3 regions of the Paenibacillus sp. RC21 genome follow, and region 1 is predicted to be linked to each of the others. Evidence: riboswitches for the same ligand, from Rfam matches in the RefSeq annotation. Region 1 holds a riboswitch; each other region holds the start of a gene.
What was found. A riboswitch is a leader RNA that binds a small molecule or an ion and turns the genes downstream of it on or off. The one in region 1 is predicted to bind glycine.

Region 1 (3,278 bases):
ATTCATCATTCTGCTGGCTACGATGATGGTCCCTTCCCAACTGTCGCTTGTCCCCTCCTTTGTCATGATGGCCGCCTTTGGATGGGTGGGCACGTTCAAAGCTCTAATCATTCCGGGGATGGTGAATGCCTTCGGCATCTTCTGGATACGCCAATATGCAGAGGAATCCATTCCAAAGGAGTTGCTGGATGCAGGACGGATGGATGGATGCAGCTTTTTTCGGCTGTATTGGAATGTGGCGCTCCCGATTCTACGTCCTGCGTTCGCTTTTCTCGGCGCATTCACCTTCATAGGAGCATGGAATGATTATTTATGGCCGTTAATCATATTAACCGATGAGCGCAAATTTACGCTCCAGATTGCGTTGTCCCAATTAAACGGTATTTACAATACGGATTATGCGATGGTCATTGCTGGCACCCTGTTGGCTGTACTGCCGCTTATCATTTTATTTCTTTTCATTAGCCGCCAGTTTATTTCCGATCTTGCAGCTGGAGCAGTCAAAGATTAGATTTACTGAGTCAGCTTTATCCTGCTCTAAAACGCAAAAAGGGAGTGTCCTCCCAGCCTGTAATGGCTGAGGGACACTCCCTTTCGTTATCCTGGCAAATGATCTTGCAGAGTCAATATTCTTAAATCCGGATATATCGGACTTTACGAGCTGACTGTTTGTCCTTTTTCTTCTATTTCTATGGCTGCTCCTGCACTGGCACCTGCAAGTATTCCCTTTTTCTTGTCAGGATACAAGGAATCCATATAGGTACGGGTTTCTGCAACTACAATTCCCGACAAGCCGAGCAGTGCAATCAAGTTCGGGAAGGCCATCATGGCGTTAAAGATATCTGCCAGCAACCAGATCGCATCCAGCTTAATAAACGCGCCTCCGGCAACCAGCGCAATGAACAGATAACGGTACGGCTTAATCCATTTGACACCCAGCAAATATTCAACACAGCGTTCTCCATAGTAGTTCCAGCCAAGCATCGTGGTGAACGCGAACATAATCAGAATGATTGTGAGCAGTTCCGCACCAAGCGGGAATGCGCTGGAGAAAGCTTGCTGCGTCATCAAGCCCGCATCGGTAGGACCGCTCCATACGCCGCTAACCAGCAGCGTCAGCCCGGTCATCACGCAAATAATCATCGTATCTATAAACACACCTGTCATGGAAATCAACCCTTGCTCCGCAGGCCATTTGGTTTTGGCGGCTGCGGCTGCAATCGGTGCGCTTCCCAATCCGGCCTCATTGGCAAAAATCCCTCTGGCTACCCCGCTGCGCATCGCCAGCATAATCGTAGCTCCGGCAAATCCACCCGTCGCAGACGTCGTCGAAAACGCCGAATGCAGCACAAGCGCGAGTGCGGCAGGAATCTGATCGGCGAACCGAATCAGTACGATCATACAGATCAACACGTACAAGCCTGTTTTGAAGGGAACAACTTTGGTCGATACCTTGGCAATGCTCTTGAGCCCTCCAATAGTAACGAGTCCCGTAAGGGTAGCAATAATCAATGCCGTTACAATTGGTGGAACACCGAAGCTGTTTTCGGTTGAGGATACAATCGCTTTGACCTGAGGAAATGTTCCAATCCCGAACAGCGCTACCAGCATCCCGGAAAAAGCAAACAGCATCGCCAACGGTTTAAAGCGGCGTCCAAGCCCTTTTTCAATATAATACATAGGGCCGCCGGAAAATTGTCCATTCCGATCCTTCACCCGGTATTTTACTGCAAGTACACCTTCCGCATATTTCGTCGCCATCCCGAAAAAGGCTGCAACAACCATCCAGAACAGAGCACCCGGTCCGCCCAGTTTTATCGCTGTCGCGACGCCGACAATACTTCCTGTACCTACTGTAGCCGCCAGCGCCGTACTCAGGGCCGCAAAGCTGCTGACATCCCCACTACCTTCATTTGGGGCCTTTCCGATCAGCTTGATCGCCAGAGGCAGGCGGAAAACCTGCAACATTTTCAACCGTATGGTCAGCCACAGACCTGTTCCCATAACGAGAATGATCAGTGGGGCCCCCCATATCCAACTGCTAATCGTTTCTAACACATGTACCAAATTCATTTCAACCCGCTCCTCCTGCATATTAAAAAACAAAAAAGAGTCAAATCCGCTGATTCGACTCCTGGAGAGGTTAAAGGCACGAAAAAATACAACCATCTTGTGCAGGATTCAGCCACTAACAGCTCATAAAAAAGCCTAGGGCATCCCCTGTCACAGGTTATTCGCGTCTCTGTCCTTTTGCCTGAGAGTTTAAGCAGATGATATCTGCGGTGCACCTTCGGCGCCCAATTAAGGGTCTCTCCAGAGTTCTGTCCGTTTACGGTCCCGCTTGTTGCTGTAATCAGCCCAAGCACCTGAGAGTTTTGCCCCTTCGGTCGGAACTTACGTTCCATCTCCCGCAAACATCAACCAGACATATGAAATTGTTTTTTATTATACAGAAAACTTTCAGCTTTTTACAAGTGAAAAATTTGTGAAGTCGTTTGGTTATCTTAAGATGAGCCTATAAAATAAAGGCGGGCGCAGCCAGATTCATCCTCATGATGTTCTCTGCCGCACCCGCCCCCAGGCCATATTGGGTTATATTCAGTTAGCTTGGATTACAGTTCTTCGCCGTTGGTGGCAATTACATTTTTGTACCAGTCAAAAGAATCCTTCTTGGAGCGCTTCAGTGTTCCGTTACCGTCATCGTCCAGATCAACATAAATAAATCCGTAACGCTTGGACATTTCGGAAGTGGACATACTCACAAGGTCGATAGGTCCCCAGCTAGTGTAACCGATCAGATCCACACCGTCCGCAATCGCTTCCTTCATTTGAGCGATATGTTGGCGCAAATAATCAATGCGATACGTGTCGTGAATGGAGCCGTCTTCTTCCACCTTGTCATATGCACCCAAGCCGTTTTCCACGATGAACAGCGGCTTTTGATAACGGTCATATAATGTGTTCAGCGTAACACGCAGGCCGATCGGATCAATCTGCCAGCCCCAGTCAGAGGATTGCAAATATGGATTTTTCACGCCGCCAATCAGGTTCCCCGCTGCTTTCTCGCCTTCCGGACCTGCAGAGACAGTCAAGGTCATGTAATAGCTGAATGAGATGTAATCGACCGTGTTGTTTTTCAGAATTTCGGCATCGCCGGGTTCTGTGTGCAAAACAATATTATTTTCTTCAAAATAACGGTTCATATAATTTGAATATTCCCCACGGGCATGTACATCCGTAAAGAACAGATTCATCTGGTTTTCATGCTGACTTTTCAG
Region 2 (3,278 bases), on a different contig from region 1:
CCCGCCAGAGCCATATCCGCGGCGGCAAGCGCGGTCACGGCTCCCAGCCCGTTGCGCACGATGCACGGAATCTCCACGAGTCCGGCGACGGGGTCGCAAATCAGGCCGAGCGTGTTCTTGAGCGCGAGGCCCACTGCATGGATGGCCTGCTCTGGCGTACCGCCGCGCAGCTCGACCATGGCCCCTGCGGCCATCCCGATGGCTGAGCCAATCTCGGCCTGACAGCCTCCCTCCGCACCGGAGATGAAGGAATTGTTGGCGATGACGTAGCCAATCGCTCCAGCGGCGAACAGTCCGCGCACCATATGCTCGTCATCCCAGCCGAACCGCTCCTGCGCGCTGATGAACACACCGGGGATGACCCCGCATGAGCCTGCGGTGGGTGTGGCGACAATGCGACCCATGGACGCATTGACCTCTGACACGGAAAGGGCGTACGCCATGGCGAGTGCCGAGGCATCGCCGGAGCAGGTTTCCCCTGCACGCAAATATTCCGCCAGGCGTTTGCCGTCGCCGCCTGTCAATCCGCTGCGGGATACAGTGTCCTGTGTTTGTCCGCGATGAACGGCCTCCTTCATGACTTCATAATAATCAGCCATTTGGCGGAAGATTTCTTCCTCCGGTGTGTTCGTCTCTTGTACCTGTTCCTTGATCATCAGGCGACCAATCGTAGTGGATTCCTCGGCGCACAAGGCACCTAATTCATGCAGATGGCTAAACCGCATCGGATTCAGCTCCTTTTTTCAAGTTAATCATTTTGATTCCATACATATGAGGCAAAGCCCGCAGCTCGGCAATTAATTCAGCCGGAGCGGGGCTATCGGTTTCAATAGCAGTGAGCGCTTCGCCATCCCGGCCTTTGCGATCCACGTGCATATAGGCAATGTTAATGTCAGCCGCGCCCAGCGCTGAAGTCACCGCGCCCAATGTTCCGGGCTTATCCGAGTGAAGAAGCACCAGCGTAGGCAACTCTCCGGTTAGATTGACCCGGAATTCGTTGAGCTGTTGAACATGAATGTTTCCACCGCCGATGGAGGAGCCTAGCAGCGTGCGCTGATCTTCACCCTTCCATAGCTCGAAGCGGACCGTGTTCGGATGAGGGGCGGGCAGTCCGCTGACAGCGAACTCTACTTCCATCCCGGCCTGCTCTGCACATTGCTCAGCATCCGGAATCCGGTAGTCGTCTGTATCGTAATTCAGCAGTCCGGCAATGAGTGCCAGGTCTGTGCCGTGTCCCTTGTACGTATCGGCAAATGAGCCGTACAGCGTCATGCGGGCACGGTCAGGTTGCACACCGAGCCAGTGCCTGGCAACACGTGCGAGCCGCACCGCGCCAGCGGTATGTGAGCTGGAGGGTCCGGTCATAGCCGGACCGATAATGGAAAATACATCTTTGAAACGCATGGTGTGGCCCCCTGTATGTTTGAATATCATAGTATATGGTGCTGCCGCGCCTTTGCGCGGGTGTGACGGTTTCTAATGCTGACGCAGCATGTAAGCACAAAAAAGGACAGGATAAGGAAATTTCCCTTATCTCTGTCCTCGTTACCTGAGAGTTTCGTGCGGTGTATACCGCCTTACCCCTTGGGTGGCTTGCGCTCTCTCCAGAGTTGCGTCAGATGACGATACATGGACCTGAGAGATTATCCGCCAGCCGGGTGCTGACGTCTTGCTCCTTCGGTGCTGCCGGGATGTGATTCCCGGACAGGCTCTCCCGTCATCTTCATTCGCGTATACCGTTCAACAATTCCTCCTAAGCGTAATGTATGCCATGCCCGGTGTCAATCACAGGTTGGTATTTTACAGAATCAGGAATCTTCTCAATAAAAAAGATTAAATTTTACATAATTATGGATGAAATCAGGAAGGAATTAGAAGGTTGATAGCTAATCTGATAGAGGACAAGCTAATTTATGGAATAATGGGAGGGACATTTACGTATGGTAAAAGGTTTTCGGTTCACAGGTTCACGCTTGAAAGGAATGCTGCATCTGGCGGCAATCGTATCACTGCTGGTAGGACTCTTCGTTCCATTCGGCCAGGTCAAGGCAGAGGGCGCGTTGACGGTAGCGGAAGCGCTTCAGCGTCAAAGCAGCGGAGGTACGGTGACGGTAGAAGGCTACGTCGTCGGACATGCCACTGGATCGAAAACGGCTAATTTCTCTGCCCCATTTGCAAATGATTTTAACGTACTGATTGCGGATCAGGCGAGTGAACGCAATACATCTAATCTGTTAAATGTGCAACTGACATCCGCGTATAGAGGACCATTCGGGCTGTCAGGCCATCCTGAGCTGATCGGCAGCAAAATTCGCGTGACGGGTGCGCTGGGTGCCTATAACAATTTTGGTGGAGTGAAAAGCCCAAGCGCTCTGGAACTGGTAAGCGGAAGCGAGCCTGGGAACCCTGGCGAACCTGATCCTGGTACTACATTGCCGGATGGAAAAGGCAAAAAAGTGCTGTTCGATAATACGCACGCACAGACAGCCGGAGCGGCGGATTGGGTTATAGATGGAGCCTTTTCCGATTTTGCCAGCGGACTGCGTAATGCTGGTTTTACCGTGGACCCGTTGAACCGTTCCATTCCTTTTACCTATGGCGAGCAGGCTATAACGTACGACAAGCTGCGCCCATATGATGTGTTCATCATTGGTGAAGCCAATGTTGCCTTTAAGGCATCCGAGCAAGCTGCTCTGGTTCAATATGTGAAGAATGGAGGCAGTATTTTCTTCATTTCTGACCACTATAACGCAGACCGGAACAAAAACCGTTGGGATTCCTCCGAGGTTATGAACGGCTACCGCCGTGGAGCCTATTCCAATCCGGCCAAAGGGATGACTACAGAAGAAGCTGCATCACCAGCTATGCAGGGACTAACCAGTTCCGACTGGCTGGCAACGAACTTTGGCGTTCGTTTTCGCTACAATGCACTCGGTGACGTAAATGCCACGGATATCGTAGCGGCAGATCAATCCTTCGGCATTACGAAGGGTGTACGTTCGATTGCCATGCATGCTGGTTCTACATTGGCGATTATGGATCCGACCAAGGCTAAAGGAATCGCTTATATTCCTACAGGCACGAAAAAATGGGGCAATGCCGTGGACCAGGGTGTCTATAACGGCGGGGGCCGTGCTGAAGGGCCTTATGCTGCTGTAGCCAAGGTAGGTCAGGGCAAGGCAGCGTTTATCGGTGATTCTTCGCCAGTTGAGGATGCCACGCCGAAATATGTACGTGAGGAAAACGGACAGTCGAAGAAGACGTACGATGGTTTCAAG
Region 3 (3,278 bases), on a different contig from region 1:
CACGCGATAAAGGCCCCCATATTGGGCATAACCATACCGCTGAGAAAACGACCGAAACGCTGTACGGCAACGCGAGCGCCTCCGTTTGAATTGGACTTTGCGTCCACTGTGCTCATATTCATATCCTCCTTATAGGTCAGTATTTTGCATCATTCGATTCCCAACGCTCGAAAGTACAATAGATAAACGAACTAAACCGTTTCGATCTATCTATTGCTGATTTGAAATCGCTCTTGGGATTGTTGCAAAATACCCAGGTAATAAGCATCACTACCTTTTCTTAAAATTCATACTAAATGACAACGCTATCTTCATCAACGAAATGAAAACGTACTTTCGTCATGAACGTTGATGACAACATTTAAATTTAAGATAAACAGGCGCGAAATCATTAGGCATAATTCCTCTTAATGTGGCCTGAAACGTTAGAATTTAGTCGAGAAACCATGCGTCATCTATACCATTTCTATACAAGGAATATCCTCCAAACAAGGGAAAAAGAACGTAATTACGCTTGCCAAAAAAGACAGCAAAAAATAGCCGCTATGCCCAATCATCGCGACTATTTTTATACAAAACCGAGTGGACAAACGCCACTCTTATTCAGTTATCCAACCTACTTTGCCCCATTATTACTCATTGGCAGTCAACTGCTCGTACTGATCCGCAGACAGCAGCTTGCTTAATGATTCCTCTACATCTCCTCCAATCTCCACTTCGATCATCCAGCCTTTTTCATAGGGAGACTCGTTCACCAGCTCAGGCGTACTTTCCAGCGCTTCATTCACCTTCAACACCGTTCCCGTCACCGGAGCGAACAGGTCGGATACTGTCTTTACCGATTCAATAGTACCGATCTCTGCCCCCTGCTCAATCGTTGCTCCCTCCCCAGGCAGCTCCACAAAAACGATATCCCCCAGCTGATGCTGTGCAAAGTCCGTAATACCGATTCGTACCGTTCCATCCTCTGTGCGCTGAACCCACTCATGTTCCTCTGTGTACCAAAATTGCTGCTTCACTTCACTCATCCTGCTCGCCTCGCTTCCATATGGATTACATCGTTTCGCCTACCCGTCTGTGACAGGTTAAGATTATGACAACAAGAACTCTCATGTCAATAATACTAACAAAAATATTTCACATTTCTCCATATATCGTTCTAGCTAAAAATACGGCAGGATATAACAAACGCTTACATATCCTTATTTATGAATAAAATGTTTTATAAAATGATGTTGATGACATTTTTGTTGACATTTCAAATAAATTTGCGTATTAATGGGTTATAACAAGTGCTTTTAGAAATACCCGATAACTGTAAACGCGGATGAACGTGGAGGGAGAGACTGCCAAAACTCGCATAGCTGTTGCCGCCTGTGAAAACAAGGTAGCAAGCGAGTCGGATCAAGCTGTTACCGGCAGGGCCGGATGACGTATAGCTGATCCAAGGGCAGCGCCGAAGGAGTAAACCTGCACCGCAGGTGAATCTCTCAGGCAAAAGGACCTCTGCCGGACGCATCTCTGGAGAGCATTCGCCATACAGGCGGATCACCCAAGGGGAAACCTGGTACACACCGGGGTAACTCTCAGGTATCAAGGACAGAGCTGAAGAAAAGTGTGTGGACTGCCGTCCATACGTTTTTTTCAGCCTGTCTTTTTTGTTTAGCTGATCACACTGGATAGGAGTGAAAAAATGACTAACTTGCGAAAAACGTCGCTGTATTCCTCCTACGGCACGCTGCCGGGGGTTCGTTGCATTGATTTTGGCGGCTGGGAGCTGCCTGTACAGTTCAGCGGCATTCAAAAGGAGCATGAGGCTGTCCGACAACGTGCGGGATTGTTCGATGTATCGCATATGGGTGAATTCCTGGTCGAGGGCCAGGAAGCCGAAGCATTTCTGCAACAGGTGACGACGAACGATGTCAGCCAATTGGAGCCGGGCCAGGCCCAATATTCGCTGCTGTGTTACCCGGATGGAGGTGTAGTAGACGACCTGCTTGTTTACCGCAAAGGGCCGGAGCGTTACATGCTCGTTGTGAACGCCTCGAATATCGACAAAGATTGGGATTGGTTGCTTCGCCATGCTCCTGCATCCGTTCATCTGGAAAACGTATCAGATGCGGTAGCACTGCTGGCATTGCAAGGACCTGAAGCTGCGCGTATTGCCGCAGCCGTGACAGACACGGACATTACGAAGCTGGCATCCTTCCGATTCAATGAGGATGTGCAATTGTTCGGGGCAAAAGCGCTCGTCTCCCGCACCGGATACACGGGGGAAGACGGCTTTGAATTTTATGTGCCCACGGCGGATGCACCGGCAGTGTGGGACGGATTGCTTCGCATCGGTGAGCCGTATGGTCTGGTTCCCGCCGGACTTGGAGCCAGGGATACGCTGCGCTTCGAGGCGCGGCTACCGCTGTACGGACAGGAGTTGTCCGCTACCATTTCGCCACTGGAAGCTGGTTTAGGCTTCTTCGTCAAGCTGAATAAGGGAGATTTTATCGGGAGAGAGGCCCTGCAACGTCAGAAAGAACAAGGTATTCCCCGCAAGCTGATCGGACTGGAAATGCTCGACCGCGGCATCCCGCGTGCCCATTATCCCGTTTTTGCGGAAGGACAGCACATTGGCGAGGTCACAACGGGAACCCAGTCGCCCACCTTAAAGCGTAATCTGGGTTTGGCTCTGGTGGACAGTCATTTCAGTTCCCTATCCACACCGCTGGAGGTCGAGATTCGTGGCAAGCGCCTGCGCGCCGAGGTAGTAGCAGCGCCCTTTTATAAACGTCCACGCTGATTTAAACGCTCGTCTTACTATAACTATCGTGATCCGTTACTAACCGCTGCCCAGTGGGCAATCGTTTATTAATCATTTGTTAATCGTTTTACGTTTTTACGATCTTGTTGGTTGAAAGGAGCCAGACCCAATGAAACAACACCGCTATCTTCCCATGACCGAGCAGGATCAAGCTGAAATGCTGCGCGTGGTCGGCGCATCGTCCATCGACGATTTATTCAGCGATATTCCCGAGGCGATCCGGTATAAGGGGGAGCTGCTCCTGTCTTCTCGGTTAGACGAAAGAGCCTTAACCCGCCACTTATCAGGACTGGCCGGGCAAAATGCCAATACTGACACGCACGCCAGCTTTCTCGGCGCAGGGATTTACGATCATCATATTCCATCCGTCATCCAGCATATCACTTCACGCTCGGAATTTTATACGGCCTACACTCCTTATCAACCGGAGGTAAGCCAGGGCGAGCTGCAAGCCATCTTCGAA

Region 2: another riboswitch for glycine. It lies ahead of sdaAB (L-serine ammonia-lyase, iron-sulfur-dependent subunit beta); the one in region 1 lies ahead of ABIA61_RS17320 (alanine/glycine:cation symporter family protein).
Region 3: another riboswitch for glycine. It lies ahead of gcvT (glycine cleavage system aminomethyltransferase GcvT); the one in region 1 lies ahead of ABIA61_RS17320 (alanine/glycine:cation symporter family protein).

What each region holds. Positions count from the first base shown of each region.
Region 1 covers NZ_JBIYCS010000005.1:61,175-64,452, forward strand. Annotated here, with positions in the region: gene ABIA61_RS17315 (carbohydrate ABC transporter permease) at 1-511, shown strand, start outside; gene ABIA61_RS17320 (alanine/glycine:cation symporter family protein) at 655-2,073, opposite strand; glycine riboswitch at 2,233-2,327, opposite strand; glycine riboswitch at 2,345-2,421, opposite strand; gene ABIA61_RS17325 (glycoside hydrolase family 1 protein) at 2,613-3,278, opposite strand, start outside.
Region 2 covers NZ_JBIYCS010000006.1:20,562-23,839, forward strand. Annotated here, with positions in the region: gene sdaAA (L-serine ammonia-lyase, iron-sulfur-dependent, subunit alpha) at 1-725, opposite strand, end outside; gene sdaAB (L-serine ammonia-lyase, iron-sulfur-dependent subunit beta) at 715-1,404, opposite strand; glycine riboswitch at 1,614-1,727, opposite strand; gene ABIA61_RS19090 (DUF6359 domain-containing protein) at 1,941-3,278, shown strand, end outside.
Region 3 covers NZ_JBIYCS010000009.1:138,059-141,336, forward strand. Annotated here, with positions in the region: gene ABIA61_RS22910 (PTS mannitol transporter subunit IIBC) at 1-116, opposite strand, end outside; gene gcvH (glycine cleavage system protein GcvH) at 633-1,028, opposite strand; glycine riboswitch at 1,328-1,516, shown strand; glycine riboswitch at 1,517-1,613, shown strand; gene gcvT (glycine cleavage system aminomethyltransferase GcvT) at 1,694-2,794, shown strand; gene gcvPA (aminomethyl-transferring glycine dehydrogenase subunit GcvPA) at 2,925-3,278, shown strand, end outside.